DNA from 4 places in the Micromonospora sp. NPDC049645 genome. Region 1 is predicted to be linked to each of the others. Evidence: riboswitches for the same ligand, from Rfam matches in the RefSeq annotation. Region 1 holds a riboswitch; each other region holds the start of a gene.
What was found. Region 1 has a riboswitch for cyclic di-AMP ahead of AB0J33_RS13520 (C39 family peptidase). Riboswitches for the same ligand answer to the same signal wherever they lie in the genome.
Positions count from the first base shown of each region.

Region 1 (7,899 bases):
CTGACCGAACTGCTCGTCGCCGACCGGGCCCGCACCGGCCGTCAGCACGTGGTGGGCGCGGCGGCTCGGGAGCTGAGCCTGACCGAGTGCGTCAACTCCGCCGACGCGCTGGTCTCCGACGTGTCCGGAGTGATCTCCGACTTCCTCTACTCCGGCAAGCCGTACGCGGTCACCGACATGGGCGACGAGGGCGACCGGTTCGTGCGGCGTTTCCCGCTGGCCGGGTCGGGTTACGTGCTGCGCCGGGACATGTCCAACGTGGACGAGGTGCTGACCGCGCTACTGGACACCGACCCGCTGGCCGAGGCGCGCTGGGCCACCCGCCGCCGCTACCTGGGCGACTTCCCGGCCGACTCGTACGCGGAGGCGTTCCTGACCGCCGCCCGTCGGGAGTTGACGCCCGCGCGGACCCTGACCGCGTCCGCGCCGGCGTAACCATTCAGCGGTACGGGTCGAGCAGCTCCAGCACCGCCGCCGGGTCCTCCACGTGCGCGTTGTGCCCGAGACCGGGCAGCGTGGCGACCGGCACGCCGTACTCCTTGAGCTGCTCGTCGGTGACCATCGGGTCGTTCTCCCCGCGCGCCAGCACCACCGGCACGTCGGTCGCCGCCAGCAGCGCCGCCAGGTCGGGCTCGCCGACCGCGAAGGCGGTCGGGTCCATGGCGAGCCGCCAGCGGCCGTCGACCTGGCGCAGCCCGGCATCCACCACGGGGTGATCGGGTGGGACCAGCCCGGCCAGGCCGGACACGCGCAGGTAGCGACGAGCCGCCTCGGTGCGGCTGGCGAACCAGCTCACCGGGCGGGCGGCGACCTCGGCGGCCCGGGTCAGCTCCGCGGGCGACCAGAGCGCCTTGATGCCCAGCCCGACCACGGCGTCGACCGGGGTTCCGGCGTCGCGGGCGGCCAGCGCCAGACCCACCACCCCACCCAGCGAGTGCCCGAGCACGACGATCCGGTCGTCGGGGGCGAGGGCCTGCGCGATCCGCTCGGCGAGGCCCGCGAACGAGTACGACGGCAGCGGTGGCGCCCAGCCGTGGCCGGCGAGGTCCGGTGCCAGCCATCGTCCGGGCCAGTGCTGCTCGAGGTGCGGCGCCCAGGGCAGCCACACGTCACCGGTCGCCCCCATGCCGTGCAGCAGCAACAGGACCGGCCTACGGCCGCCGTGACCACCCGATTTCTCCACCACGGCCGCAGTCTCCCATGGTTCACGGCCGGGTACGAGAGTCGTCCTGCGCGCCGCCCCGGGACTTGAAGATCCACTGTGGAGTGGGTGCCCTGACTCGTCGACGAAGACGCCGCGGGCGCCGGCTCCTCGTGGGAGACGGCGCCCGCGGCGGTCAGCGTGCCCGGGTCAGGCGGAGTAGCCCCGGCTGGTGATCCAGTTGGCCAGGTCGATGGTGGTGATCCAGTACGACGGGTCGGCCGGGTTCGCCGAGTCGGCGATCCGCACGGTACGACCGTTGTCCTTGTAGCCCACGACGGCGATGTAGTGCCCGCCGCCGTACGAGTGCCAGCCGCCGTCGGTGTCGGTGGCGTCCCCGACGACGTTGGCCACGACGCCCCGGCCGTCGGTGATGGCCTCCACGACGTCGGCCTGGAGCCGGTCCATCTGCGCCGGGCTGGGCGCGCTGGGGAACATCCGGGTCTGGTACGGGGAACCCTTCACCTCGGCGTTGAGCACCCGGGTGGTGTCCTCGGCCGAGTTGGTGCCCATCTCGGTGGTGCCCAGCTCGGCGCCGAGCTCCTCCTGGGTGCGGTCGATGCCGGCGGCGCTGAGCGCGTTCCGGGTGGCCGCCGGTCCGCAGTTGTAGTAGGTGTTCTGCGCCTCGTAGTCGTAGTCGAGCACCTTGGTCGCGGGCGGCTTCGGTCGCTCCGGCTTGCGGGTCAGGTCCGGGTTGGCCTTGGCGGCGGGCGACGCGGCGGTGGTGGCCGGGGCGGCCGTGGTCGGCGCTGCGCTGGCCGAGGGGGACGCGTCCCGAACCTCGCCGCGGGAGGCGGCGACGTCGCTGCGCATCTCGGCGACCGTGGTCGCGGTGCGCTGCCCGGCCGGGGCGTCGTCGGCTGTGGTGAGCAGGGCGCCGGTGGTGGTGGCGATCGCGAGGGCCGCGGCGGAGGCGGCGACGATCTGGTACGGGCGCTCGGTGGCGAGGCGGCGGAGCTGACGCTTCAGGGTGTGCTTCACGGGGTCCTCCACGGATCGGGGGGAGAGCGGCACACCGGGGCCGGACCGGTATCCGGGCAGGCGCCAGCGCACGGACCGTGGTCCGCGGATGGTGAACCGCTCAGGGGAACGCCCGGCGCGGCCGGGCGGGAAGGGCGATGACCCGGGGGGTCAGCTCACCGTCGCTCGACGAATGAGCGGGTGCACCGCCACGCCGTGGAGGCGAAGGAACAACCGAGGGGTGGAAAGGTGCTGCACGAGGATGGGACTCCTTCCGACGCCGCCTACCGGGTTAGCTGACGGATTCGGGCGGGAAGATCGCCCTACCGCGGGCCGTGGCTCGCGGATTCACCCCGGACTTACTGGTGGGTCCCCGGTTCGTTGAACACGATTAAGCGGGTCGATGCGGCGTCGCGTCTTGCGATCGGTTACCGCACCGGACGGGACGACACTACTGGTGTCTGTGCGCCCTGCCAAGCCAGGTTCACCTGCGTAAACCTCAATTGGCGCGACAATTTCTGCGCGTATTGCCGATGATGCGACTCGATGGGACAACCGGTTACGGTGACGCCTGCGGGCGACAACCGGACAGGTCGCAGAGAACGGGACCGCAATCGCGGGAACAATGACGCCGCCCGCGCCGGACGTCCGATTTCGCAATGGCGTGACCGGCCTCACATCACGGATCGGGCTCAACTCACCCGGGCCGGGCGCCACCGTGCCACGACGGCGGGACGCAACGCGCCGGCCACCTTCCGGCGGGCGGGCACCGGAGTCGGGCGCAGCCGGGCCGCCGCCGCGTACGCCTCCTCGGCGAGGATACGAGCCGACTCGGCGGCCAGCTCCGCGTCGCGCCAGGCGGCCCGCTCACGGCTCGCGGCCACCTGGTAGTCGGCCAGCCGCGCATCCCGGATCACCCGGCTGATCAGCACCTCCTGCTCGACCGGGTGTCGGCGGGGATCCCAGCCGTGCCGGTGGCCGAACACGTCGCCGAGCTGCGCCATGGTCAGGTCGCCCCGCCAGTACGCGGCCATCGCGGCGCGGTGCAGGTAGCGCTCCCGGGCGGCGTACTCGGCAGGGGTGTGCGGGGTCTGCGGGGTGGGCAACGCCCCCGCGCCCGCGAACCGACGCGCGGCGGTGTCCGCCTCGTCGTAGCCGGCCCAGGCCAGTTCCATCCGCTCCTGAGCGGTCAGCCAGGCGGCGCGTCGCCGCCGGGCGGTGGTGGCCGCGCCGGCCGCGGCGACGGCCACTTCCTCGGCGTAGCGGCGCAGGTCGACAGCCTCGGCCGCGGCCACCTCCCGAGCGGTGGGCGCACTCGGGGGCGGGTCGTCCGTGGGCCGGTCCCGATCGGGACGGGCCACCAGCACGGTGAGCAGGCCCAGGGTCAGCAGGATCAGGGTGGACCAGATGGCGGCGGCCTGCGGCACCTCGGAAACGAACTGGTAGAAGACGACGGTCTCCATGGTCGGCACCTCGAAAGGAAAGCAGTGCGATGGGCCGCACCGGCCAGCGGGCCCACGGCGGGCCACGGGTCGGTGGGGTCGGAGCGGGTGGGTCGACAGGGCGCGGCGACGGGACGGTCGTCCCGGTGGCTCAGCGCCCGGGTGGACCCCGGGGTGCCTGACTGCTCGCGGGGTCGACGAGGGGCAGCCGGTCAGACTCGACCGCACCGACCGGCAACACGCCGGCCACGACGGTGCCCTGGTCGGCGGGGAGCGCCGCCGGCGCGTCGACCGATGGTGCCGGGGCGGCCCGCTCGGCGGCGACCGGTGGGATCACCGGGGCGGACCGGGCGGTGCCCTGCGCCCCGGTGTGCCGGCTGGACGCCGCCAGCGGCCCGGCAGCAACGAAGAAGGCAGGCACCGCGCTCGGGGTGGAGGTCGCGCTCGGGGCGGGCGCCGCGGCCGTTGCCGGGCCCGCGCCGAGCGTCAGGGCCGCGACGACGGCGAGGCTGGTCAGCACCCGGGTCGCCCAGCGCGCCACCCACCACAGCGGACAGGTGAACGCGACCGGGAGCACGTCCCCACGCTACCGTCGCACCGACCCGCGCGCACCGACCACGGGCGTGTCGGAGCACGCCGCGCCGACCCCGTTGACCAGGGTGGACGCTGTCAGCGCGAGTCGACGTAGGTTGCTCGACCGCGAGCCTGGCCGACCTCGTCGGCGGGGCCGGTGGCCCCGGCCTGGGCGTCCCGTGCGTCGTCGTTGCCGGCGGCCTGCGAACCAGCCGTGCGTTGCCGGGGAACGGGCGCCGGGCGGGCCGGGCGGCGCGGCGCGAGGCGGCGCATCATCGGGGTCTCCACGAAGCGGTGCAGCAGCCCGGCGAGGACCAGGTTCACCAGCAGGAAGCCGAGCACCACGGCCGGGCCGCGCCAGCCGGTGAAGCCGGTCCCCCAGTCCCCGCTCCAGCGCAGCACGCTCGTCATCACCAACACGTGCACCAGGTAGAAGGCGAACGAGACCTCACCGAGCCACACCAGCGGCCGGGACCGCCACGGTGAGCGCCGACCCCGCACGTCCGCGTCCGCGGCGGCGGCGATCACCAGCAGGTACGCGACCGCGAGCAGGGTGGTCCACAGCTCGGCCCGGATCCACTGCGCGGCCACCACCCAGGTGACCAGGAAGATCCCGCTCGCCACGGCCAGACCGGGACCGCGCCAGAGGCCCCGGCGCATCAGCTCGGCCGCCACCGCGCCCAACCAGAACTCCAGTGACCGTACCGGCGGGAAGATCTGGGTGAACCACCAGCGACTCACCTCCGGCACCAACTCCTGGGCCGGCCAGAGCGCGAGGATCAGCAGCGGCAGAGCGACGACCAGCGCCCAGAGCAGCTTCGGCCGGGCCCGGCGCAGCAGCGGCAGCGCCAGCGGCAGGCAGAGGTAGAAGAAGAACTCGCAGGAGAGCGACCAGCTGACGGTGTTGAGGCTGTAGAACCAACCCGGCCGGGGATCCCAGGCCTGCAACAGCACCAGGTTCTCCAGCGCGGCCGCCGGTAGCACCGGATCCGCGAACCACGCGGCGACCACCAGCGTGGCCGCCCACAACACCAGGTGGTTCGGGTAAATCTTGGCGAACCGTCGCCGCCAGAAGGTACGCCGTGAGTCCCCCACGCGGGCCGACCAGACCAGCACGAAACCGCTGAGGATGAAGAAGAACTGCACCCCGGAGAGGCCGAGGGTGAACAGCGCGTCGACCACCGCCTTGTAGTCCGGCTCCGCGATGATCCGCATCGTCCCGGCGTGGAAACCGAAGACCAGCAGGGCGGCGATCCAGCGCAGCCCGGTCAGCGAGGGCAGCCGGGGCGGGGCGGTCACGGGCCCGGCGGACACCGCGGCGGTGCTCGTCATGCCGGGATCCCGACGTTCGGCAGGGTCACCAGCACGGTCGTATCCTCCTCGGCGCGGCGTCGGACGGCGCGACGGCGACGCCCGCGACGGCCCAGCAGGGCCGCACCGAGGCACCCTATCGGGTCGTTAACCTTCCGCTGGGCGGGAGTTCAGCGACTCCACCATCGGCGGCAACGTCAGGTTTCGGGGCCGGCCACCCGGGTCGTCGAAGGTGGCGGACGTGGTCAATGAGCCGACGCACGCACCGCTGCTGAGCATCGTCGTGCCCGTGTACGGCGTCGAGGCGTACCTGTACCAGTGCCTCGAGTCGATTCGGGCCGACGTCCCGGCGGGCGAGTCGGCCGCGGTCGAGCTGATCGCCGTCGACGACGCGTCCCCGGACGGCTGCGGCGACATGCTCCGCTCGTACGCGGCGGGCCGCGACGGCGTCCGCGTCGTGCACCTGAGCAGCAACGTGGGTCTGGGGCTGGCCCGCAACGCCGGGCTAGACGTGGCCACCGGCCGGTACGTCTGGTTCGTCGACAGCGACGACTGGTTGCCACCGGGCACGATCGCGGCGGTGCTGGACCGGCTGCGCCAGCACCAGCCCGACGTGCTGATGCTGGACCACCTGCGGGTGCACGAGGACGGCCGACGCGAGGTCGACGCGAGCAGTCACCTGCTGCGCGGCATCTCCGGCGTGACCCGCCTCGCCGACCAGCCGCAGCTGCTGCGGGTGCAGCACACCGCCTGGAACAAGGTGGTGCGCCGGGACTTCATGGACGAGCTGGACCTGCGCTTCTTTCCCGGCTGGTACGAGGACATCCCGTTCAGCCACCCGCTGCTGATCGGGGCCGAGAAGGTCTCGGTGCTGGACCGGGTCTGCTACCTGTACCGGCAGGGTCGGCAGGGAGCGATCACCTCCACCCGCAGCGGCCGGCACTTCGACGCCTTCACCCAGTACGAGCGGCTGATGGACTGGGTGGCGCGCCGGCACCCGGACGAGCGGTTGCAGGCCGAGCTGTTCGAGCTGATGATCAGCCACTACCTGGTGGTGGTGGGCAACGACGGGCGGCTGCACCCACACCTGCGGCGGGACTTCTTCCACCGCGCCGCCGCGCACTACCGTCGGTACCTGCCGGCCGGCGGCTACCCGCTGCCGCCGGGCGTGACCGGGCTGAAGCACCGCCTCGTCGGGCGGGGTGACTGGCTGGCGTACTCGGCGCTGCGCCAGGCCCACCGGGTCGCTGGCCGGCTGCGTCGGCCTGGCACGGTGGGCGGCGTCGACACCGGTTCACTCGCCGCCGACGAGGACCCCGGCCGAGCGGGGGCCGCCACGACGGTGCGCGACGGTGGGCTCGCGCCCGAGCGGCGCGACGCGCTGACCGGTGGCCGCCTGCCGTGATCGACCCCGACGCACACCACGCCGGGGGCCGGGTCGGCTCCCGGCGCCCTGGTTTTCCAGGTTGTCCGCCCGCCGGGCGGACGACGACAGCACCACCGCACTCCGGTGCGGACGTACCTGAGCAGAGGTCGGAATGACGGCGACAATCAAGATCGGACCGCACGCGGTCGGTGCCGGCGAGCGACCGTTCGTGGTCGCCGAGATGTCCGGAAACCACAACGGCGATCTGTCCCGGGCGCTGGCCATCGTCGACGCGGTGGCCGAGAGCGGCGCGCACGCGCTCAAGCTCCAGACGTACCGGCCCGACACGATCACCATCGACGTCGACACCCCGGCCTTCCGGATCTCCAGCGGGCACGAGCTGTGGGGCGGGGAGAACCTGTACCGCCTCTACGAGCGCGCGCACACCCCGTACGAGTGGCACGCCCCGATCTTCGAGCGGGCCCGCGAGCGTGGCCTGACCGTCTTCTCGTCGCCGTTCGACGCGACCGCCGTGGAGCTGCTGGAGTCGCTGGACGCGCCCGCGTACAAGATCGCCTCGTCGGAGCTGGTCGACCTGCCGCTGATCCGCCTGGTGGCCAGCACCGGCAAGCCGATGGTGATCTCCACCGGCATGGCGACGGTTGCCGAGATCGACGCCGCGGTACGCACCGCGCGCGACGGCGGCGCGGCGGGCATCGTGCTGCTGGCCTGCACCGCGTCCTACCCGGCGCCGCCGGCGGACAGCAACCTGCGCCGGCTGCCGGTGCTGGCCGGCGCGTTCGACGTGCCGGTCGGGCTCTCCGACCACACGCCCGGCATCGGGGTGGCGGTCGCCTCGGTGGCGCTCGGCGCCTGCTTCATCGAGAAGCACGTGACGCTGGACCGGGCCGACGGCGGCGTGGACTCGGACTTCTCGCTGAACCCGGCGGAGCTCACCGCCCTGGTCGCCGAGTCGGGACGCGCGTACGCGGCACTGGGCGGCACCGCGATCGGCCCGACCCCCGCCGAGCAGGAGGGGCTGCGGT
Region 1 is NZ_JBFAOI010000004.1:433,787-441,685, reverse strand. Features, by position in the region: gene AB0J33_RS13530 (CDP-glycerol glycerophosphotransferase family protein) at 1-435, shown strand, start outside; gene AB0J33_RS13525 (alpha/beta fold hydrolase) at 440-1,186, opposite strand; gene AB0J33_RS13520 (C39 family peptidase) at 1,352-2,194, opposite strand; cyclic di-AMP (ydaO/yuaA leader) riboswitch at 2,428-2,569, opposite strand; gene AB0J33_RS13515 (hypothetical protein) at 2,854-3,624, opposite strand; gene AB0J33_RS13510 (hypothetical protein) at 3,755-4,180, opposite strand; gene AB0J33_RS13505 (acyltransferase) at 4,273-5,508, opposite strand; gene AB0J33_RS13500 (glycosyltransferase) at 5,729-6,892, shown strand; gene pseI (pseudaminic acid synthase) at 7,026-7,899, shown strand, end outside.

Region 2 (7,899 bases), on a different contig from region 1:
GCTCGCCAGTGGCCAGCCACCACGGTGCGCAACCACACCCGACTGCGGGCCGAGCCGGACGGGCTGGTTCGCATCGACGTCGAGATCACCCTGACCGCGCCGAGCCCGCTGTTCCGGTACGCGTTCCGCCAGGCCCGGGCCGCCCACCTCGCACTCGCCACCCGGCTCGGCGCGGCCCTCGACAACCCCCAACCCCCGGGCTGACCCACCCCACTCCGCCGATCTTGCAGTTTCGGTTGTCGGTATCAGGGGGATAGCCCGTTATGCCGGGACAGTAAGTGCAAGATCGCGGGGCAGTGGGGCGTGTCCTGGGCATCAGGGAGCTGTCGCGGTGGGGCGGGAGGGGCGGGTGGTGGGGCGGGTGGTGGGGCGTCGGCCCCACGGCTTGTAGGTCGACAGCACCGTCGCGACGATCATCAGGCTGGTCGACACCGCCGGCGCGATCACCAGATCGGCGCGGTCCCGAACGGGCAGGGCGGCACCCATCGCCGCGGCGTGGCGCAGGTTCGGGGTGAGCAGGAACAGCACCAGCCCGACCATCACCGTGGTGAGGACGAGCTTGACCAGCACCCAGCGGTGGCGCAGCAGGCCCCACGGGGTGAGCAGCGAGCTGGCCACACCGATCAGCCAGACCAGGACGCTCAGCGGCGCGAACAGCACCGTGCCGACCAGCGCGGTGACCGGGTAGACCACCGCCGGGTCGGCTCCGCGCTGCACGGCGATGCCGAGGGTGAGCAGCACCAGGTCGGTGCCGAGCCAGCCGAGCGAGGTGACCAGGTGCAGGGTGAGCAGCGCCTTGCGGGCGGTGGGTCGTATCCGAGGCATACCGCGATGCTGCCCGCCGACCCCGGCCGGGTCGTCCGACCGCCGACGACATCCGGGGTACGTCCGGCGACGTAGCCGGGTCGACTGCGCATGATCGAGACGACATCGCTGCCGTCGGGGTGTCCCGTCGCGCGGACACCCCGACAGCGGCGACGGCGGTTCTAGTAGACCGACAGGTGCACGTGGTTGGTGTGGTCGGTGGACGGGGTGCCGTTGGCCCCGCTGTACGACTTCCACCCGCTGCTGGGCAGCCAGATCTGCTTGAACCAGATCACGTAGAGCACGGCCAGCCGGTCCGCGTTGCGGATGAAGTACGCGGCCAGGTTGTTGCCGTACGTCTTGTCACCGCCGGTGGCGACGCCGCCGAAGCCGCCCTTCTGTGCGGCGAAGTCGCAGGCCCGGCCCTTCGGGTGTTCACCGGAGCCGCTGGGGCGGTGGCAGGAGACGTACCGGGTGAAGCCGGCGGCCTTGGCCTGGTTGAGCGCGTGCAGGGTGCGCGGGGTGATGCAGCCGCTGGCCGGTGTGGGGTCGTCGACGCTGCACGACTCCGACGGCCAGGAGCCGTCGGAGTTACGCGGCGCCGCCGTGGCGTTGGCGCTGGAGGTGCCCCGGTTGGAGCCGGTGTCGGCGGCGGTCTGCGGCTTGGGCGCGGTGGCCACGGTCAGGGCCCGTTCGGCCTGCTCCTTGCGCTTGGCCATCACCGCCACCTGCTTGCGCTGTTCGTTGATCTCGCCGTTCAGGGCGACCCGGGTGCGGTTGGCCTGGTCCTTGCTGCTCAGGAGGTCGCGCAGCACCCGGTCCTCGTTGGCGGCGACCGCGTCCAGCGCGGCGGCCCGGTCCATGAAGCCTTCCGGGGTGTTGCTGTTGAGCAGCGCCGACATCGTGCCGAGTCGACCGGTGCGGTACGCCACTTCGGCGATCTCGCCGACCTTGCCGTTGCGCTGGTCGAGCTCGACCTCAATGGCCTTGAGTCGGGTGGTGAGCTGCTGCTGCCGTTGTACGGAGGTGTCCAGGGCGCGTTTCGCGTCCAGGTAGCCCTTGCTGGCCGCCTCGAGTTGGGCGCGCAACGACGGGGTGCCGCCCTCTTCGTCGGAGTCGGGTGCGGCGGCCCGCAGGCCGGTCGGGGGAGCGGCGGAGGCGGTGCCTGCCGGGAGCGCGACGCCGAGGGTGAACATCGCGACGATCAGGGCCGCCAGTCGGGCGGCGGGTGGTCGTGCTGGTGCCACTGCGCATGTCCTTCCGTCAGCCGCCGACCGGGTTAGCTGACGGGTTCGGGACGGAAGATCCCTACCGCTGACGCGGATGCACCCCAGGAACGTGGTTCCCCGGTTCGCCCATTCGAACGATTAGGCGGCGGCCGCCACCGGCGCCGGGAGGGCGCCGCCTGGTGGTGGCCGGGACCGAGCCTACCGGTGCCACTGGGGTGGCTGCAGCCAATGTGACGGACGGTGCGTGCGGCACCACGGAAAACTACCGCGCCGTCACCACTCGATCGAGCCGCAGGCCCCGGAGGCGGCACCGGGCTCGATCTGCAACGTCGCGTGCTCGATGCGGAAGTCGTCGTGCAGGGCCGTACGCGCCGCGGTGAGCACCGCGCCGACCTCCGCGCCGGGCGCCATGGTCAGGTGGGCGGAGGCCACCTCCATGCCCGAGGTGAGCGTCCAGACGTGCAGGTCGTGCACCTCGACAACACCGGGCACCGCGGCCAGCCGGTCGTGCACGGCGGTCACCTGGAGGTGCTCCGGGGCGGCCTGCACCAGGATGCGGAGGGCGGCGCGGGCCAGCCGCCAGGTGCGCGGCAGGATGAACACACCGATGGCGACCGCGACCAGGGGGTCGGCCCACCACCAGTCGGTGACGGCGATGAGCAGCGCCGCGCCGATGACGCCGAGTGAGCCGAGCAGGTCGCCGAGCACCTCCAGGTAGGCGCCCTGGAGGTTGATGCTCTCCCGGGCCCCGGCGCGCAGCAGGGCGAAGGCGGCGATGTTCGCGAGCAGGCCGAGCACGGCCACCACGAGCACCGGGCCGGCGATGACCTGGTGCGGGTCGCCGAAACGGCGGATCGCCTCGATCACCACGTAGATCGCGACGCCGGAGAGCAGGACGGCGTTGGCAAGCGCGGCGAGCACCTCGAGTCGGTAGAGCCCGAAGGTGCGCTGCGGGTCGCCGGTGGCCCGCCGGGTCGCCGTGATCGCGGCGAGCGCCATCCCGATGCCGAGCACGTCGGTGAACATGTGCCCGGCGTCGGAGAGCAGGGCCAGCGAGCCGGTGTGCAGGGCGACCACCGCCTCGACCACCATGAGGGTGGCGAGCAGCCCGAACGCCGCCCAGAGTCGACCCTTGTGCTGCTGTGCGGCATTGGCGACGGACCCATGGTGGTGGTCATGACCTGCGCCCACGAGAACCACCTTCCGCCGCTGGTCGGGACCCGGTCAAATGTATGCTCACATCGCTATGTGTGCAAGTGTACGGGCCGACGCCGCTGGTCGGCGGCAGCTCGCAGACATCAGCCGGTCGGGTCGATGGTGGTGAGTCGCTGGGTGGCCCGGGAGAGCGCCACGTACAGCGTGCGTACCCCGGCACCCGGATCCGCCCGGATCTCGCTCGGGGCGACCAGCACCACACCGTCGTACTCCATGCCCTTGGCCTCCAGGCTGGTCACCACCTGCAACCTCGGCGCGCCGAGCGCGCCGAGCCAGCCGGCGACCTCGTCGCGGCGGGGGACCGGCGTGATCACCCCGACCGTGCCCTCCACCTCGGCCAGCAGCCCGGCGGCCGCCTCCACGGTCGCGGTCTCCAACCCGGTCGGGGGCACCACCAGCTCGACCGGCTCGACCCCGGTGGAGCGGACGGCGGTCGGCAGCGGCAGGTCGGGGTAGAGCCGCCGGATCTCCGCCGCCGCCACCGCGAAGATCTCCGCCGAGTTGCGGTAGTTGGTGGTGAGCGTGAAATCGTGGCGCTTGCGCCGGCCCAGCGCGTGGTCGCGGGCCCGGGTCAGCTCCTCCGGGTCGCCGGTCCACGCGGTCTGCGCGGGGTCGCCCACCACGGTCCAGGAGGCCAGCCGACCACGTCGACCGATCATCCGCCACTGCATCGGCGAGACGTCCTGCGCCTCGTCCACCACCACGTGCGCGTACTCCCGGTAGTCCTCCGGGCGCTCCCGGGCCGCCGCGCGGGCGGCCCGCTGGCGGTCGCCGAGGGTGCTCAGCTCACGGACGCCGCCCGCGAGCTGGAACGGGTCGCGTCGCGCGCGGGCCGGCTGCACGGGCTTACCGAGCAGCGCGTCCAACTCGTCGAGCAGCGCCACGTCGGCGATGGTCAGCCCGGCCGAGTCCAGGTTGCGGTACGCGGCGTTGAGCAGCCGGATCTCCGCCGAGGAGAGGATTCCTCCGGCGTACCGGCGCAGCCGGTCCGGCTGGGCCAACCAGCCGAGCACGTGCCGGGGGTGCAGCCGAGGCCACCACGCCTTGAGGAACTCCCGGAACTCCGACCGCTCGGCGATCTCCGCCTCGAAGGCCGGCTGCTCCGGCAGTCGACCGGGGGCCACCTCGCGGGCCTGCGCCCACAGCGCGGCGAACACCCCGTCGAAACCGGCCCGCCGGACCTCGTTGCGCCGCGCGCCGCGGTGCAGCGCGCGGTCGCGGATGCGGTCCAGCGCGGCCCGATCCAGCCGCAGCAACGTGCCCCGGTAGAGCAGCCGCAGCTCACCCGGACCGCCCGGCACCGCGTCGCGGGCCGCCCGCTCCAGCACCCGACGCATCCGCAGCGAGCCCTTCACCGCCGCCACCTCCGGCGGGTCGGTGCGGGTGGCGGTCATCCCCGGAAAGAGCGTGCCCAGCGAGTGCAGGGTCGCGGTGTCCTCGCCGAGCGACGGCAGCACCGAACCGATGTACTCCACGAAGACCGCCGACGGGCCGACCACCAGGATGCCGCCGCCCGCGTAGCGGCTGCGGTCGGAGTAGAGCAGGAAGGCGGCCCGGTGCAGGGCGACCGCGGTCTTGCCGGTGCCGGGCCCGCCCGCGACGATCGTCACCCCGGAGCCGGGCGAGCGGATCGCCTCGTCCTGCTCCCGTTGGATGGTCGCCACGATGTCCCGCATGCCCCGGCCGGTGGCCTTGGACAGGGTGGCCAGCAACGCGCCGTCGCCGACGACCGTCATCCCCTCCGGGGCGGCGGCCGGGTCCAGCAGGTCGTCCTCGATCCGGGTGACCCGCTCGGCGCGGGACTGGATCGTGCGGCGCCGCACCACGTCCAGCGGCTGCGCCGGGGTGGCCTGGTAGAAGGCGGCGGCGGCCGGCGCGCGCCAGTCGACGACCAGCGTGCTGGCGTCCTCGTCGCGGATCCCGAGCCGGCCCACGTGCAGCACCTGACGGTCGCGCAGATCGAGCCGCCCGAAGACCAGCCCCTCGTGCTCGGCGTCCAGGGTGTGCCGTCGTTGCGCCGCGTGGAAGACCATCGCGTCACGCTCGACCAGCGCACCGAAGGTGCCCACCCGGGCCATCCGGTAGCCGTCACGCTCGGCGCGGACGGCCGACCGTCGCAGTTCGGCCAGTCGGGCGTACACCCGGTCGAGGTGTCGTTGCTCGACGGCGATCTCCTGCTCCAGGCCGGTCTGGTCGGTCAACGCACGCTCCTTCGAGGGTCGCCGGCAGGCGGCGGGAACCGCGCGGGCCAACCGCAGAAGGGTACGGCCCCGGGCCCGACCCGCCGCGCCCGAGGTGCGGGAACGTGCTCAGGCACTCGTCCCGGCCGGGGCGGCGCCCCGCTGCGCCGGCGGTGATTCGGCGAGCACCCGCCGCAGTACGCCGGTGAGCGCGGCGTTGACCTCCTCCGGGCGCTCCATCATCAACATGTGCCCGGCACCCGGGCAGACGGTCAGCTCGGTGGCCGGCAGGGCCGCCGCGATCGACTCGGCGCACGGCGGTGGGGTCAGCCGGTCCCGGTCGCCGACCAGTGCGGCGGCCGGCAGGTGGGCCAACGCGGCCAGGGTGTCCAGTCGGTGCTGGGTGCCGATGGAGGCGCGGAACCCGCCGATCGAGCGCAGCGAGGCACGCGCCACCGCGGACGTCACCAGTCGGATGTCCGCCGGATCGCAACGGTCACCGAAGAGCATCCACCGGATGCTGGGTCGCAGCGCGGTCAGCAGCGCGCGGGGAGCCCGCCACGAGCCGCACCGGGCCAGCACGCCCGCTCCGGTCGTCTCGGCCAGCCGGATCAACCGGGCGATCCGCGGCGAGAGCCCGTAGACGGTGTGCGTGTGCCCCTCGGCGGTGGTCGAGACGAAGACCAGTCCGGCGGTACGAGCGGCGAAATGGGTGGGGTGGCGGTGGGCGTACTCCATGATCGTCATGCCGCCCATCGAGTGCCCGACCAGCACCACCGGGCCGGTCGGCGCGACGGCGTCGAGCACCGCGGCCAGGTCGTCGCCCAGCTGGGCCAGGGTGGCCGTGGGCAACGCCATGCAACTGGACCGGCCGTGGCCACGCGCGTCGTAGGCGACCACCCGCACCGCCCCGCCGAACGTCGCGGTGAGCCCGTCGACCTGGCGGTGCCAGGCGCGCCGATCCAGTGTCCAGCCGTGCAGCAGGATGGCGGTGACCTGGGCGTCCGTCGGACCCGTCATCTCGACGTCGAGCCGTACGCCGTCCGGCAGACTCACCTCGAACCGCTCCGGCATCGCCACCTCCCCAGGGCCGCTCCGCACCACCAGCACCGGGATACCCGGCGGTAACACCGGCTACCCGCCATGACACCACGCCAATCGCCCCGTGGCGAACATTCCCGACCGCGCCCGTGCGCATCGGCGGCGGGCCAAGCTGAACGACATGGGGTCGTCGGGATTGCCCATGGGCGGGACGTCGGGGCAGGGACGCCAGGCCGGCGGTACGCCCCGCGCCGCGCTCGCCGATCTGCTCGCCGGCAATCGGCGGTTCGTCAGCGGCCAGCCGATCCACGGGCACGACGTCACGGCCGCCGCGGCGGCGGCCTCCGGGGACCAGCAGCCGTACGCCGTGGTGCTCGGCTGCATCGACTCCCGGGTGCCGTTGGAGGCGATCTTCGACCAGACCTTCGGTGCGATCTGCGTGATCCGTACCGGGGGGCACGTGCTCGATCGCGCGGTCTGCGGCTCGATCGAGTACGTGGTCGGTCAGCTCGGCGTACCCCTGGTGATGGTCCTCGGCCACGAGCGGTGCGGCGCGGTCGGCGCCACGGTGGACGCGCTGCGCGCCGGGGAGCGCCCCGGGGGGTCGCTGGCGCACCTGGTCGACGAGATCGCCCCGGCGGTGATCGAGGCGGGGCTCGACGATCCGGCGGTGCAAGCGCTGGCGATCCGGCGGCACGTCCGGCGTACGGTGCGCATCCTGCGCGAGGACGACCTGCTGGCCGGGCCGGTGGCCACCGGCCGGGTGGGCGTGGTCGGCGGCCTCTACGACCTGGCCACCGGCGAGGTCGCCCTGCTCGATCCGGGGTGAAGCCCTGTTCGATCCGGGGTGAAGCCCTGTTCGATCCGGGGTGAACCAGCCGTGGACGCGCGAAACCGCCCGTCGGGAAGTCCCGGCGGGCGGTTTCGGCTGATGCGGTGGGGGAGAGCTCAGCCCTCGAAGACGCCGGCCGCGACCAGGCGCTTCTCGGTGGCCTCCCAGCCGTCGCCCGGGTGGCTGGCGGCCAGGTTGTTGATCTCCGCCCGGATCTTGGCGGCGTGGCCGGCGGCGGCCAGCACGCGGATCTCCTCGACGAAGGCGTCGGAGTCCGTGCGCAGGTGCGCGGTCTTGCCGTTGGTCAGGTTCCGCACGTAGGCGTGCTTGCCGCCGTTGAGCGGGATGAGGTACTTGAACTCGCCCAGCACGCTGAGGGCGCCACCCTGGCCAGCCTGGCCGGCCCGGACGGACGCGCGCGCGGTCTTAGAGGTGTTGCTCGCCACGGAGGTACTCCTTGCAAGACGTACGGGAGGACTGGACGTCCGGGGGCTGTGTGCGGGTCGTACGTGACTCGGCCCGCGAAGGTGTAACGCGGCAGAAGCCGCCGGTGGAACTGTACAGGACCACGACATCATGCTGGTCGTCGCGGTGTCCT
Region 2 is NZ_JBFAOI010000011.1:99,681-107,579, reverse strand. Features, by position in the region: gene AB0J33_RS23300 (SRPBCC family protein) at 1-204, shown strand, start outside; gene AB0J33_RS23295 (hypothetical protein) at 316-825, opposite strand; gene AB0J33_RS23290 (hypothetical protein) at 987-2,000, opposite strand; cyclic di-AMP (ydaO/yuaA leader) riboswitch at 2,057-2,188, opposite strand; gene AB0J33_RS23285 (cation diffusion facilitator family transporter) at 2,307-3,224, opposite strand; gene AB0J33_RS23280 (AAA family ATPase) at 3,332-5,449, opposite strand; gene AB0J33_RS23275 (alpha/beta hydrolase) at 5,558-6,502, opposite strand; gene AB0J33_RS23270 (carbonic anhydrase) at 6,672-7,298, shown strand; gene AB0J33_RS23265 (hypothetical protein) at 7,418-7,747, opposite strand.
Region 2: another riboswitch for cyclic di-AMP. It lies ahead of AB0J33_RS23290 (hypothetical protein); the one in region 1 lies ahead of AB0J33_RS13520 (C39 family peptidase).

Region 3 (7,899 bases), on a different contig from region 1:
CCGAGGAAGAGCGCCCAGAGCGACCAGCCGAACGCGGCCAGGGTGCCGAGCGACACCAGCGTGTCCATGGTGGCCGCGCCGTGCCGCAGATTGGTCCACGCGGCCCGGTGGAACGGCAGCCCGCCCCAGACCACCACCGGCGCGGCGAGGGTCAGCGAGAGCCACTGCCAGTAGTCGAACTGCCAGGCGGGAACCATGGCCAGCAGGACCACCGGCAGGCTCAGGGCCACCGAGACCCAGAGCCGGGTACGCGGAGCCCGCAACGGGTCCACCGGAGGTTCCGCGCTGGGCGGGGCCGGCAGGGCGGCCGAGTAGCCGGTCTTCTGGACGGTCTCGATCAGATCGTCCGGGGTGACGCCGTCGGCGTACCGGACGGTCGCCTTCTCGGTGGCGTAGTTGACGGTGGCGCTCACCCCGTCCATCCGGTTGAGCTTCTTCTCGATCCGGGAGGCGCACGCGGCGCAGGTCATCCCGCCGATCGCCAGTTCGATCCGGTTCGGCGCCTCGGGCAGTGGTCTGCTGGTGGTGGTCATCGTCTGGTCCCGTCAGTTGTGCCCGTGCCCGGGGGTGCCGTGGTCGGCGCCTCCGGTCGGCGCGGGTCCGCTCGGGGTGGGTCCGCTGCCGGCCGTGGCGTCGCCGGCGACAACGGTGAACTCGGCGGTGTGCACGCGCCCGCCGTGTCGGAAGTCGAGGTAGAGCCGGTAACTGCCGGCCGAGGGCACGTCGGCGAGGAAGGTGACGGCCGGACCGGGCCGGGTGCGCCCATCGCCGGGCGTCCCGTCCGGGTGCACGTGCAGGTACGCCAGATCGCCCCGGCGCAGCGCCACCAGGTGCCCGTACGCGCCCAGGTAGGGCTCCAGGTCGGTGACCGGCTGCCCGTCCCGGCTCACCGTCAGGGTCAGCGGTGACGTACGGCCGGGCTGCGGCACCCCGGTCAGCGTGACCGTGTAGCCGTCGACGGTGGCGCTGGTCGCCGGGGCCGGCAACGGCCGTTCGGTCAGCTCGCCGGGGACGCTCACGTCCACGCCGAGGGTCAGCGGCTCACCCCCGGTCGGGATGAAGTCGGCGAACGCCCGCCACTGCCCGGGACCGGTCAGTGGGGTGTCGACCCGCCAGGTGCCGTCCGGGGCCAGGTCGGGGTGCACGTGACGGAAGCCGGAGAGGTCCCGTCGGGCGACGATCAGGTGCATCGTCTTGTCGTGCGCCACGTCGTACCGGGTCACCGGGCGGCCGTCCGGGCCGGCGATCCGGAAGGCGAACTCGCCGGCCGGGGCGTCGACCGGTTCGAGGGTGTAGCCGCGCTCGGAGACGAGCAGGCCGCCGGGGATCCGGTCGGCCGTCGCGCCCCGCTCGTCAGCCGCCGGGGCGGCGACCTCGTCGTGCCGGCTCTCGGCGGCCGGGGCGGGGTCGACGACCCGGCCGACCCCGTAGGCCGCGCCGAAGACCGCCGTCAGGCCGACGGCGAAGCCGGCCAGTCTCGTCACCGTGCGCATGTCGGCCCTCCGATCACGCGTCGACGAGGTCGTAACCGGCCTCGTCGACGGCGGCCCGGACAACCGCGGTGTCCAGCGGCTGGTCGCTGCTGACGGTGACCCGGCCGGCGGCGAGGTCGACCTGGACGTCGCGCACGCCCTCGATGGCGCCGACCTCGGCGCTCACCGCGCTGACGCAGTGCCCACAGGTCATGCCCTGCACCTGGTACGTCGTGTTGACCATCGGAACGTCTCCTTCTCGGTACCGGTACCCGGTGGGGGTATCCCGACCGGATAGGACCGTACCATACCCCCTGGGGGTACGCTATCCTGGTCGGCATGACCGCACCCACCCCGATCCGCGGATACACCGCCAGCAAGGACCAGCTGCTCGCGCGGCTTCGCCGCGTCGAGGGGCAGGTCCGCGGCATCGAGAAGATGGTCGACGACGACCGCTACTGCATCGACGTGCTCACCCAGATCTCCGCGATCCAGGCCGCTTTGGACAAGGTGGCGCTGGGGCTGCTCGACGGGCACGCCCGGCACTGCATGCACGAGGGGGCCGCCGAGGGTCGGGCCGACGAGATGGCCACCGAGATGATGGCGGCGGTCGGCCGGCTCATGAAGCGGGGCTGACGGCCTCAGTCCCGCGTCGGGTCGAGACGGACCCGGCGCAGCAACTGCGCGTTGAGCGCCACCACGATGGTGGACGCCGACATCAGCACCGCGGCCACCGCCGGGCTCAACGCCACACCAGCCCAGGCCAGCACCCCGGCGGCCAGCGGCAGCGCCACCACGTTGTAGCCCGCCGCCCAGGCCAGGTTCTGCCGCATCTTGCGGTACGACGCCCGGGACAGTCGGACCACGGCCGCCACCCCGCGTGGATCCGAGGACGCCAGCACCACCCCGGCGGACTCGATCGCCACGTCGGTGCCCGCGCCGATCGCGATGCCCACGTCCGCGCGCGCCAGCGCCGGCGCGTCGTTCACCCCGTCGCCGACCATCGCCACGACCAGCCCTCGCCGCTGGAGGTCGGCCACCCGATCGTCCTTCTCCGCCGGCAGCACCTCGGCGAAGACCTCGTCCACCCCGGGTCGGAAGCCGAGCTCGGCGGCCACCGCCTCGGCCACCGGCCGCGCGTCACCGGTGATCATGGCTATCGTCCGGACGCCCTCGGCACGCAACTCGTCGACGGCGCGCCGAGCCTCCGGACGCACCTCGTCGGTCAACGCGAACGCACCGAGCACGGCCTCCGGCAGCCGCACCAGATACAGCACCGCGGCACCCCGCGCCGACCATCGCCCGGTCGCCGCCTGCACCTCCGACGGAGGCGAGAGGCCCAGTTCGCGCAGCAACGCCGGCCCGCCCACCGCGTACTCCGTACCGTCGATGGTCGCCCGCACGCCGCGGCCCGGCAGCGACCGGAACCCGGCGGCCCCGGCCGGACCGGCGGGCCCGGCCGCCGCCACGATGGCCCGAGCCAGCGGATGTTCGCTGTCCGACTCGACGCCCGCCGCGATCCGCAGCACCTCGTCCCGGCCGACGCCAGGCGCCGTCACCAGGTCGGTCAGCCCGTGCTCGCCCCGGGTCAGCGTGCCGGTCTTGTCGAAGAGCACCGCGCCGACGGTCCGCATCCGCTCCAACGCCGACCGGTCCTTCACCAGGATCCCGGACCGCGCGGCGAGGGCGGTGGAGAGCGCGACGACCAGCGGAATGGCGAGGCCCAGCGCGTGCGGGCAGGCGATCACCAGGACGGTGACCGCACGGACCACCGCCTCATCCGGCTGACCGAGCGCGGTCCAGACCAGCACGGTCAGCACGGCGGTGCCGGTGGCCAGGTAGAACAGCGCGGCGGCGAACCGGTCGGCCAGCAGTTGGGCCCGCCCACCGGAACCCTGGGCCTGCGCGACCATCCGCTGGATGCCGGCCAGGGCGGTCTGCTCACCCACCGCCTCGACCCGCACCCGGATCGCCGAGTCGGTGGCGACGGTACCGGCCACCACCCGATCGCCGGTCGACCGGGCGACCGGTCGCGACTCGCCGGTGATCATCGATTCGTCCAGCTCGGCGCCCCCGTCGAGGACCCGCCCGTCCGCCGGCACCCGACCACCCGGCCGGACCAGCACCACGTCGCCGAGCCGCAGGTCGGTCAGCGGCACCGCCTCGACCCGCCCGTCCGCCGCCACCCGTTCGGCCTCGTCGGGCAGCAGCGCGGCCAACGCCGCCAGCGCCCCCCGGGCCTGCCCGATGGCCTTCATCTCCTGCCAGTGTCCGAGCAGCATGATGGTGACCAGCGCGGCCAACTCCCACCAGAAGTCCAGGTCGAAGGCGCCCACACTGGTGGCCAGCGACGCCGTGTACGCGACGGTGATCGCCATCGCGACCAGCAGCATCATTCCGGGCGCCCGGTCCCGCACCTCCCGGACCGCACCGACCAGGAACGGCCAACCACCCCACCAGAACACCACCGAGCCGAGTACCGGGCCCACCCAGGTTCGGCCGGGGAGGTCCCCGCCCAGACCCAGCCGATCCGACACGAGGTGGCTCGTCAGCACCACCGGAACGGTCAGCACCAGGCAGACCCAGAACCGACGGCGGAACATCGCCGGGTCGTGCCCGGCGTGCTTGTCATGCCCGGCGTGCGTGTCATGCCCGGCGTGCTTGTCATGCCCGGCGTGCTTGTCATGCCTGTCGGGTGGCATTGGCCCGGCGGGCGGGGGGTGGTCGGAGTCGGGCGCCTGCATGGCTCCAACATGCCGGCCCGGAGACCGCCACGCGGGCGGTTCGGCCACTCAACACTCCGTCACGACCTGCAACCCCCGGGCGGGCTGGCTAGCATCTCCCACGATGGCCCTCCGCATGCCGCTGCACAGTCGGGCACCGGCGCCGCCACGACGTGGCGGCGCCTGCCGCAGATCGGGCCGGGCACTGACCGTACGTGATCAACCGGTCGGCGGGCAGCGATCCGCGCCGCCATCCGCCGCATATCCACCGCGACGGTGAACCGCCCGGCCCGTTGATCCGTACCTCGCACCGGACCGTTGGGAGTCTCACCTTGGCCGCCGACCACACTCACACCGCTCCGTCCGCCCCACCGCGGGTGCGACGGATCCTCGTCGTGACGGTGGTGCCTCTCTTCGTCGCCACCGTGCTCGCGGCGGTGCTGCTCTGGCCGCGCGACGGTGCACCGCAGACCGACGGCGGCGCGGACGTTCCGCGCTATCCCGGCACGGTGACCCGGGTGGTGACCGAACCGTGCCCACCGGCGCCGTCGGTCCCCGAGGGCACACCGAGGGTCGGTGGCGGGCGGTGCGGCACGGTCGACGTCCGGGTGGACGACGGGCCGACCGCCGGCCAGCAGGTACGGACGCCGGTGCCCGACGGACCCGGCGCACCTCGGGTCGAGGTGGGCGACGAGGTCATCCTGGTCGAGCTGACCGATCCGACCGATCCGAGCGTCAGCAACTGGAACATCGCGGAGCACCAACGCGGCACCGAGATGATGTGGCTGGCGGTGGTCTTCGCGGCCGCGATCGTCGCGTTCGGCAGGTGGCGGGGACTGGCCGCGCTGGCCGGGCTGGCCGCCAGCTTCGCCATCCTGCTCACCTTCGTGCTGCCGGGCATCGGCGCCGGCCGGTCGCCGTTGCTGGTGGCGGTGGTCGGCGCGGCGCTGATCATGTTCGTGGTCCTCTATCTGACGCACGGGGTCAGCGCACAGACCTCGGTCGCGGTGCTCGGCACCCTGGGCAGCCTGGTGCTGACCGGCGTGCTCGCCACCATCGCCACGGCCGCGACCCACCTCACCGGCTTCGGCAGCGAGGAGGCGACCACCCTGTCGATGTTCCAGGGCGACGTGGACCTGCACGGTCTGCTGCTCGCCGGCATCATCATCGGATCCCTCGGGGTGCTCGACGACGTGACGGTCACCCAGGCGGCCACCGTCACCGAGCTGGCGAACGCCAACCCCGGGCTGACCCGGTTGCAGCTGTACCGTGCGGCCACCCGGGTCGGCCGCGCGCACATCGCCTCCACCGTCAACACCATCGTCCTGGCGTACGCGGGCGCGTCGCTCCCCCTGCTGCTCCTGCTCACCGCCGACGCCCGGCCGATCGGGCAGATCCTCACCAGTGAGTTCCTCGCCCAGGAGATCGTCCGCAGCGCGGTCGCCACCCTCGGTCTGATCGCCGCGGTGCCGCTGACCACCGGGCTGGCCGCGGTGGTCACCGCCGCCGGACGCGCCGGTGCGACACCGTCCGCCGACGCTGCCACGTCCCGGCCCCAGCCGGACCGCGCGGAGGCCCTGGCCGCCCTCAGCTCACCGCGTACGGGTGGCTCCGACGAGCCGATCCGGACGCGGACCGCACCCCCATCCGAGGTCACCGATCGGTGGCCGGAGTCGAACAGGAGCACGGATACGGCATGGTGACACTCCTCAGCGTGACCAGATCGGGCATCCACCCTGAGAACCACGTCACTGGTCACGCAACGCTATGGCGAAATGACGCTTTTGGTCGGCATCCAGGCGTAGCTCACCCGGTCGACTCTCGGGTAACCTCGCTGCCGGTCACCGATGAAGGCGCGAAGCGGCGCCTGCGGTGCCGCCGCCCAATCGCCAGCCGGCGAGCCGGGGACCCAGGTACGTGGGGTGAATCCGCGTCAGCGGTAGGGGCCGCTTCCGCCCCGAACCCGTCAGCTAACCCGGTCGGCGGTCGACGGAAGGGAACATTGTGACGGCACCCCTACGCCGCTGGTTGACACCCGTGGTGGCCGTGATCGCCGCACTGACCGTGCTCGCCGGGCCGCACCCGGCGCACGCCGCCCCGACGAACCCCACGCCGTCCGGGCACGAGGAGGACGGCGAGCCCAAGCTGCTCAACGACGTCATCGAGCAGGCCAACCGCGACTACTCCGCCGCAAAGTCCAAGTTGGACAAATCCAAGAAGCGGCAGGGTGAGCTGGCGGCCGAGGTCGACCGGGCCAACGCCGACCTGGCAGCGCTGGCCCCGCAGGTCGGGCAGATCGCCGCCCAGGCGTACCGGACCGGCCGGATCGGCGCGATCGCGATGCTGCTGGAGAGCGACGCCCCCGACTCGTTCGTCCAGCGCGCCGCGGTGCTCGACGAGATGAACATGGTCAACGAGAAGAAGCTCTCCGAGGTCAACGTGGTGAAGGCCCGCGCCGAGCAGGCCAAGCTGGCCCTCGACACGGAGGTTCGGGAGCAGCAGAAGCAGACCGCCCTGATGGCCAAGCGGAAGAGCGAGGCCGACAAGGCGCTCTCCCTGGTCGGTGGGAAGGGCTTCACCGGCGGCCTGGTGGACGCCACCTCCCCGGTCGCGAGGATCGGCCCGGGTCGCACGGCCGACGGGGACTGGAAGCCCCAGTCGTGCAGCGAGGACGACCCCACCACCTCCGGCTGCGTCACCCCTCGCACGCTGCACGCGTACAAGGAGGTCAAGCGGGCCGGCTTCAACCGGTTCGTGGGTTGCTACCGTTCCGGCGGGCCGTGGGAGCACCCGAAGGGCCGCGCCTGCGACTGGTCGCTACAGAAGAGCGGCTTCTCCCCGTGGCACAACGAGGACACCCGGACGTACGGCAACAACGTGGCCGCGTTCCTCATCCGTAACGCCGACCGGCTCGGCATCTACTACGTGATCTGGAACCGGCAGATCTGGTTCCCCGCCACCGGCTGGAGTTCGTACAGCGGGCCGTCGAACCACACCGACCACGTGCACATGTCGCTGCTCTGACCCGCACGATTCAAGTCGAGGGCCGTTCCGCGTCACGCGGAGCGGCCCTCGTCGTGTCAGACGGCGGCGGGCGCGGCCGGGTCCGTCGCTTCGGTCGGGCCGTCGAGCGTCGCGAAGCTCGCCGGCACGGCGGCCACCGGGCGCACCGCGCCGGCGGCGAGCCGGTACGACACACCCACCACCGCGCACCGCCCCCGCTCCACCTCCTCGGCGAGCACCGGGGATTGGCCGAGCAACGTCTCGACGGTCTGTGCGATGTGGACGTCGACGATCCCGTCGATGTCGTGCACGCCCTCGGCCTCGGCCCGGCGCAGGCTGGGCAGCACGGCGTCGACCACCGCACCCAGATGACCGCTCGGTGCGGTACCGGTCGCGGCGGCCTCGCGGGCGGCCTGCACGGCGCCGCACGAGTCGTGGCCGAGCACCACCACCAGCGGGGTGCCGAGCACGGTCACCGCGTACTCCACGCTGCCGAGCACCTCCGGGCCGGTGGTGTGCCCGGCCGTGCGGACCACGAACAGGTCACCGAGCCCGCGATCAAAGATGATCTCGGCGGCCAGGCGGGAGTCGGAGCAGCCGACGATCACCGCGAACGGGTGCTGCCCGTCGGCCACGGCGGCCCGGTGCCCGGCGTCCTGGTTGGGGTGGCGCGGGGCACCACCGACGAAGCGCTGGTTGCC
Region 3 is NZ_JBFAOI010000001.1:712,067-719,965, reverse strand. Features, by position in the region: gene AB0J33_RS03430 (heavy metal translocating P-type ATPase) at 1-533, opposite strand, end outside; gene AB0J33_RS03425 (hypothetical protein) at 546-1,493, opposite strand; gene AB0J33_RS03420 (copper ion binding protein) at 1,507-1,716, opposite strand; gene AB0J33_RS03415 (metal-sensitive transcriptional regulator) at 1,812-2,108, shown strand; gene AB0J33_RS03410 (copper-translocating P-type ATPase) at 2,114-4,075, opposite strand; gene AB0J33_RS03405 (YibE/F family protein) at 4,528-5,898, shown strand; cyclic di-AMP (ydaO/yuaA leader) riboswitch at 6,065-6,195, shown strand; gene AB0J33_RS03400 (hypothetical protein) at 6,200-7,219, shown strand; gene AB0J33_RS03395 (carbonic anhydrase) at 7,276-7,899, opposite strand, start outside.
Region 3: another riboswitch for cyclic di-AMP. It lies ahead of AB0J33_RS03400 (hypothetical protein); the one in region 1 lies ahead of AB0J33_RS13520 (C39 family peptidase).

Region 4 (5,825 bases), on a different contig from region 1:
ACATGCCGAGCCGACGGTCGACGAGATCGAGGCGCAGATCGACAAGAAGTGGGAGCAGTTGGAGCCCACCATCGAGCAGTACAACAAGGTCCGGGCGCAGCTGAAGGTCAACCGGCAGAAGTCGGCGGACCTGCAAAAGAAGATCGAGCCGCTGGCGTTGCAGAGTGAGCTGGCGCTCAACCGGGTCGGCGATCTCGCCTCCCGCTACTACATCTCGGGCCCGTCGCACGACATCGGCGCGCTGCTGGTCAGCGCCAAGCCGGACACGCTCACCGAGCAGCTCACCATCCTCGACCGACTTGCCGCCCAGGAGCGCAAGGAGGTCGAGGGAGTGCTGGCCGTGCGGGCCAAGTACGACGGCGAGAAGCAGAAGCTCGACACGCTGATCGTCACCCAGACCCGGCAGCAGAACGAGCTGGCGGCGAAGAAGAAGCAGATCGACACCGAGATCAAGCAGCTCGAGGCGTCGATGCCGAAGACCACGGTGGTGACCGCGGCCTGCCCGACCATCAACGGAGTGGTCAGCGCGGCGGCCCGTACCGCGATCCGGACCGCCTGTGGCAAGGTCGGCAAGCCGTACGTCTGGGGCGCCACCGGGCCGAACTCGTTCGACTGCTCGGGGCTGACCCAGTTCGCCTACAAGGCGGCCGGGATCTACCTCACCCACCACACGGGTGACCAGTGGAACGAGGGCAAGGCCGTCTCGCGAGCCGACGCCCGCCCCGGTGACCTGGTGTTCTTTTTCAGCGGCCTGAGTCACGTCGGGCTGTATCTGGGTAACAACCAGATGGTGCACGCGCCACGTGCCGGTAAACCGGTGCAGGTCTCCAGCATCAACACCATGCCCATCGCCGGTTTCCGCAGACCCGGCTGATCCACCTCGCGCGACACGACGGCCCCCGGTCACCGACCGGGGGCCGTCGTGGTTCGTCAGCGCGGCGCGCCCACCGGGGAGGGCAGCAGCTGCACGTCGGCGAGGTCGACGTACATGATCCGGTGGCCGAACTGGATCTGCGCGTAGCGGTTCTTGCCGCGGATCACCGTCCAGTCACCGGGCGAGGAGCCGTCGAACGTGCTGGCCCGGTAGTACTCCCCGGCCAGCACCGCGCCGACGGCGTACCGCTGCCCGGCGGCGAGGGTGTACTGCAGCGGCGAGATCGTCTGGTAGGGCACCCCCTCCGGGTACGCCGCCTGCTCCGGGTACGCCCGTCCGTACACGGGGACGGTGGCCCGTCCGGGCTTCGGCGTGGCCACGACGCCGACGGTCCAACTGGCGGTCGGCGCGGACGCCGGGTTGTGGAACCAGGCCCGCTGCCCGAGGTACCAGATCGCCGTCCAGTCGCCCTGCCGCCCCGCGAGCGCGTACGTCTGCCCGGCGGAAGCCCGGGCCCCGTGGTCCGACACGGCCATCGTGTTCGGGGTGCCGTCCGGCCGCAGCGCGACGTCGTTGACCAGCGGCGCGTCCGCGGACGGTGCGCTGCGCAGCACCACCGCCGAGGAGCCGCGCGGCGCGCACGGCACACCGGCGGTGACGCAGCCGGTGAACGCCGGCTGGTTGGTGGCGTAGTCCGGGTCGATCCGGACCAGCCCGGTGGCCGGGGTGCCGGTGTCCAGTCGGGGTGCGTGCAGCAGGTCGAAATAGTGCGTCCAGTCCCAGTACGGGCCCGGATCCCAGTGCATTCCCCGCACGGTCGAGGCGATCGTGCCGGGCACGTTGTCGTGGCCGATGATGTGCTGGCGGTCCAGCGGGATGCCCAGCCGCAGCGCCAGGTGCCGGACCAGCTTCGCCGAGGTCCGGTACATCGCCTCGGTGTACCAGGTGCCCTGTGCCGCGAAGCCCTCGTGTTCCAGACCGATCGACTTGGCGTTGACGTACCAGTTGCCGGCGTGCCAGCCGACGTCCTTCGTCTTCACGTGCTGGGCGATGTGCCCGTCGACCGAGCGCAGCGAGTAGTGCCAGCTCACGTAGGTCGGATCCTGGACGAGTTGCAGGGTCGTCGCCCAACTCGCCTCGGTGTCGTGGATGACGATGTATTCGATCTTCTGGCGTGCGGGCCGGTCGGAGAGGTCGTGGTTGCCGTAGTCCCCGTCGCCGAACGCCTCGTAGGGCGCCGGAATCCACTCGCAGGAGATGGTGCGCGGGCATTCCACCCCGTCCGGGCGGGCCAGGCGGCGCAGGCCCAGCCGGTCCAACCAGGAACGCTCGGGCCGCACCGCACGGGCCGGCAGGGTGATCCGTTGGCCGTCGTCGGTCACCCGGGACTCGCCCGCGCCGATGGTGGTGAAGACCTCGTCGGCGAAGGCCGCCGCGGCGTCGGCGCTGTCCGCGCCGGAGTAGCGGGCCACCGCGCCGTACCAGGCCGCCGGGTCGGTGTCGGCGCCGACCGGCGCGCCCAACTCCCGCTGGTACGCGCTCAGCAGCGCGGCACCGCCCCGGATGTTGACGCCCGCGTCGGTGCGCAACGCCTCGGGGGCCGCGCCGGTCAGCGAGGCGGCGGCGTCCATCGTCTGCAACGCGGCGGTGGAGGGCGCGGGAGTCTCGACCGGTCGGGGCGCGGGCGCCCGGGCGGGACGGGAGTCGTCACCGCGTGGGTCCTCGGCCTCGCCGTCGTGGTGGCCGCGCCCGGGTAGGGCGGCCACGTGCCGGGCGTCGGTCAGGTGCATCGGGCCGTAGCCGCCGCTGGTGCTCGGTGTGCCGGCGTTGCTGTCCCAGCGCGACTCCAGATAGGAGACGCCGAGCAGCACGGCGGGTGGTACGCCGTACTCGGTGGCCGCTGCGGCATACTGCTGTTGACGGTCGGTGGTGGGTGCGGCGGCGGCCGGGCCGACGGAGAGTGGCACCGTGGTCGCGGCGGCGACCACGGTGGCGGCGAGCAGTACGCGCCAGCCGGTCGACAGGGTTGGATGGTGCATCGAACCCCCTAGATTCTCGCGGAGTGAGGTCAGGTCACCATCGCGCCGCGCGGGAGTCCACGTCAATACCTTTCTATCTATCGAAGCGTGTGGAAAGATTTCTTCACACACGGTCGGTGACCTCACCCGATCGGTACGGAGTGTCACGGCCGCATGGGTTGCGGATCGGTAACAAGCGTCTCTACTCTGGTCATTCGTCGGCCCGACAGCAGCTCCGCCCAGCCCGGGCGGTAACGGACCGACACCGCCGAGTCGTTTCCGAGCGAACCGGGGACCCAGGTCCCTCGGGGTGAATCCGCAGCCACTTGCGGTAGGGCGCCGACTTCCCGCCCGAACCCGTCAGCTAACCCGGTAGGCGGTCAGGAAGAAGGAGTACGGAACCCCGGTGGCACTCCATGCCCCGCGGCCGTCGTCCGAGCGGTCGGCACCAGCCGGCCCGTCGTCGATCGTGCCGCGCCCACGCTGGTCCCGCTTCACCACCGCTCTCGCCGCGCTGGCCGGCGTCGCCGTCGTCCTGACCGGCAGCGCCACGGCGGCCCACGCCGACCCGTCCGTCGCGGAGATCGAGCGCCAGATCGACGCCGACTGGAACAAGCTCGAACCGATCATCGAACGGCACAACGCCACCCGCGCCGACCTGGCCGTGAAGCGCAAGCAGGCCGACGCGCTGGCCGCCCGGATCACTCCGCTGGAGCGCCAGGTCGACGCCGCGATGGACAAGGTCAGCGCCCTGGCCGTCCGCGCCTACAAGGGCGAGAACGTCTCGACCGTCAACGCGGTGCTCGGCAGCCGGTCGCCCAGCGAGGTGGTCGGCCAGCTGGAGATGCTCGACCGGTTCGCGCACAACCAGCAGAAGGACGTACGCGAGGTCGCCGACCTGCGCGACCAACTGGCCGCGCAGAAGGCACCGCTGGACGAGATGGTGGCCCAGCTGACCCGCACCGAAGCGCAGTTGGCGGCGAAGAAGAAGCAGATCAACGAAGAGATCGACCGCCTGCAGAAGCTGCGCCTCAAGGTGTACGGCAACGGCGGAGGCGGTCCGCTGCGCCCGGCGCCCTGCCCGGGTAGCTACCCCGGCGGCGCCGCGGGCACCGCGGTCAAGTTCGCCTGCGCGCAGATCGGCAAGCCCTACGTCTGGGGAGCCGAGGGCCCCAACTCGTACGACTGCTCCGGGCTGATGCTGGCCGCCTGGGCGAAGGCCGGCGTGTCGCTGCCGCACAACGCCGCCGCGCAGAGCCGGGTCACGAAGAACGTCAGCAGGAGCGACCTGCGCCCCGGCGACCTGGTCTTCTACTACAGCGACATCCACCACGTCGGCATGTACGTCGGCGGCGGCTGGGTGGTGCACGCCTCCCAGGCCGGTCAGCCGGTCAAGATGAAGAAGGTCGACGACGGCCCGATCCACAGCTACGGCCGCCCAGGCTGATCCCCGAGTGACCGGAGGGCCCGCCGCGATCATCGCGGCGGGCCCTCGTCGTCTGTCTGCCGTGCCTCAGCGGGTGCGGCCCTCGCCCCTGAGCGGGGGTGCGGCCCTCGGCCTCAGCGGGTGGGCCAGGTGCGCCAGTGCTGCCAGGCGCGGCTGGGCGTCGGCCCCCGCTGCCCCTGGTAGCGCGAGCCGTAGACCACCGAGCCGTACGGGTGCTCGGCCGGCGACGACAACCGGAAGATGCAGAGCTGACCGATCTTCATCCCCGGCCACAGGGTGATCGGCAGGTTCGCCACGTTCGAGAGTTCCAGCGTCACGTGACCGGAGAATCCCGGGTCGATGAAACCGGCGGTGGAGTGCGTGAGCAGCCCGAGCCGGCCCAGGGAACTCTTGCCCTCCAGCCGGCCGGCGAGCTGGTCACCCAGCGAGATGACCTCCAGCGTCGAGGCGAGCACGAACTCCCCCGGGTGCAGCACGAACGGCTCGCCATCGGGCACCTCGACCGCCGAGGTCAGGTCGTCCTGTTGCATGGCGGGGTCGATGTGGGTGTAGAGGTGGTTGTTGAAGACCCGGAACAGCCGGTCGAGTCGGACGTCGATGCTGGACGGTTGGACCAGGGTGGGCTCGAACGGTTCCAGGCCCAGCGTGCCGGCCTTGATCTCGGAGACCAGGTCGCGGTCGGAGAGCAGCATCGGACCACCATAGCCGCGTTGCGGAAACTGGCCGGATTCGGTGCCGGTGACCAGCGCGTCGAGGTCGCTGCTCGTACATTTGTTCGATAGAATGCCCACATGGCTTCCTGGTCCGAATTCGCCGCCGACGAGCCCCGACTCGCCGACGGGATTCGCGTTCTCCTCCAGCAGTACGGGCCGGGCTTCGGCTACCTGGCCACGGTCCGTGCCGACGGCGGGCCCCGCGTCCATCCGGTCTCTCCGGTCATCACCGACGAGGGGCTGTTCTGCTTCATCATCGACTCCCCCAAGCGCCGCGACCTCGAACGTGACGGCCGTTACGCGCTGCACTCGTTCCCACCGGAGGAGAGCGACGACGAGGCGTACGTGGCGGGACGCGCCCGCCCGGTGACCGATCCGGTCCGGGTGGCGCAGCTGGCGCAGACCGCCCGCGCCGAGCCGCAGGTCGACTGGCGGCTGTTCGAGTTCACCGTCGACGTGGCGATGCTCACCCGCCGCGAGCAGCACACCGCCGGCATTCCGGGCCTCGCGCCGGGCCGGCCGGCCGTTCGGGTCTGGCTCGACCCGCACGCCCCGCCGGCGGCGGCCACGCCACTCGCCGCACCGCAGGCCCGCCCGACCCGCCTCAGCCGTGACGTCCAGTGCACAGCCGCCTGATCACGCCCCGACGGCCACCGGTGTCGGCTCCGTCCTGACGGAGCCGACACCGCGCACGCCCCCGGCCAACCGGCCCCGCGCGGGCATGATCAACTCGGTTTCCGTAAAACCGCGGTGTCCCAGCGGTTCGGATGGCC
Region 4 is NZ_JBFAOI010000001.1:251,307-257,131, forward strand. Features, by position in the region: gene AB0J33_RS01205 (NlpC/P60 family protein) at 1-874, shown strand, start outside; gene AB0J33_RS01210 (N-acetylmuramoyl-L-alanine amidase) at 931-2,913, opposite strand; cyclic di-AMP (ydaO/yuaA leader) riboswitch at 3,149-3,285, shown strand; gene AB0J33_RS01215 (NlpC/P60 family protein) at 3,299-4,339, shown strand; gene dcd (dCTP deaminase) at 4,453-5,031, opposite strand; gene AB0J33_RS01225 (pyridoxamine 5'-phosphate oxidase family protein) at 5,131-5,688, shown strand.
Region 4: another riboswitch for cyclic di-AMP. It lies ahead of AB0J33_RS01215 (NlpC/P60 family protein); the one in region 1 lies ahead of AB0J33_RS13520 (C39 family peptidase).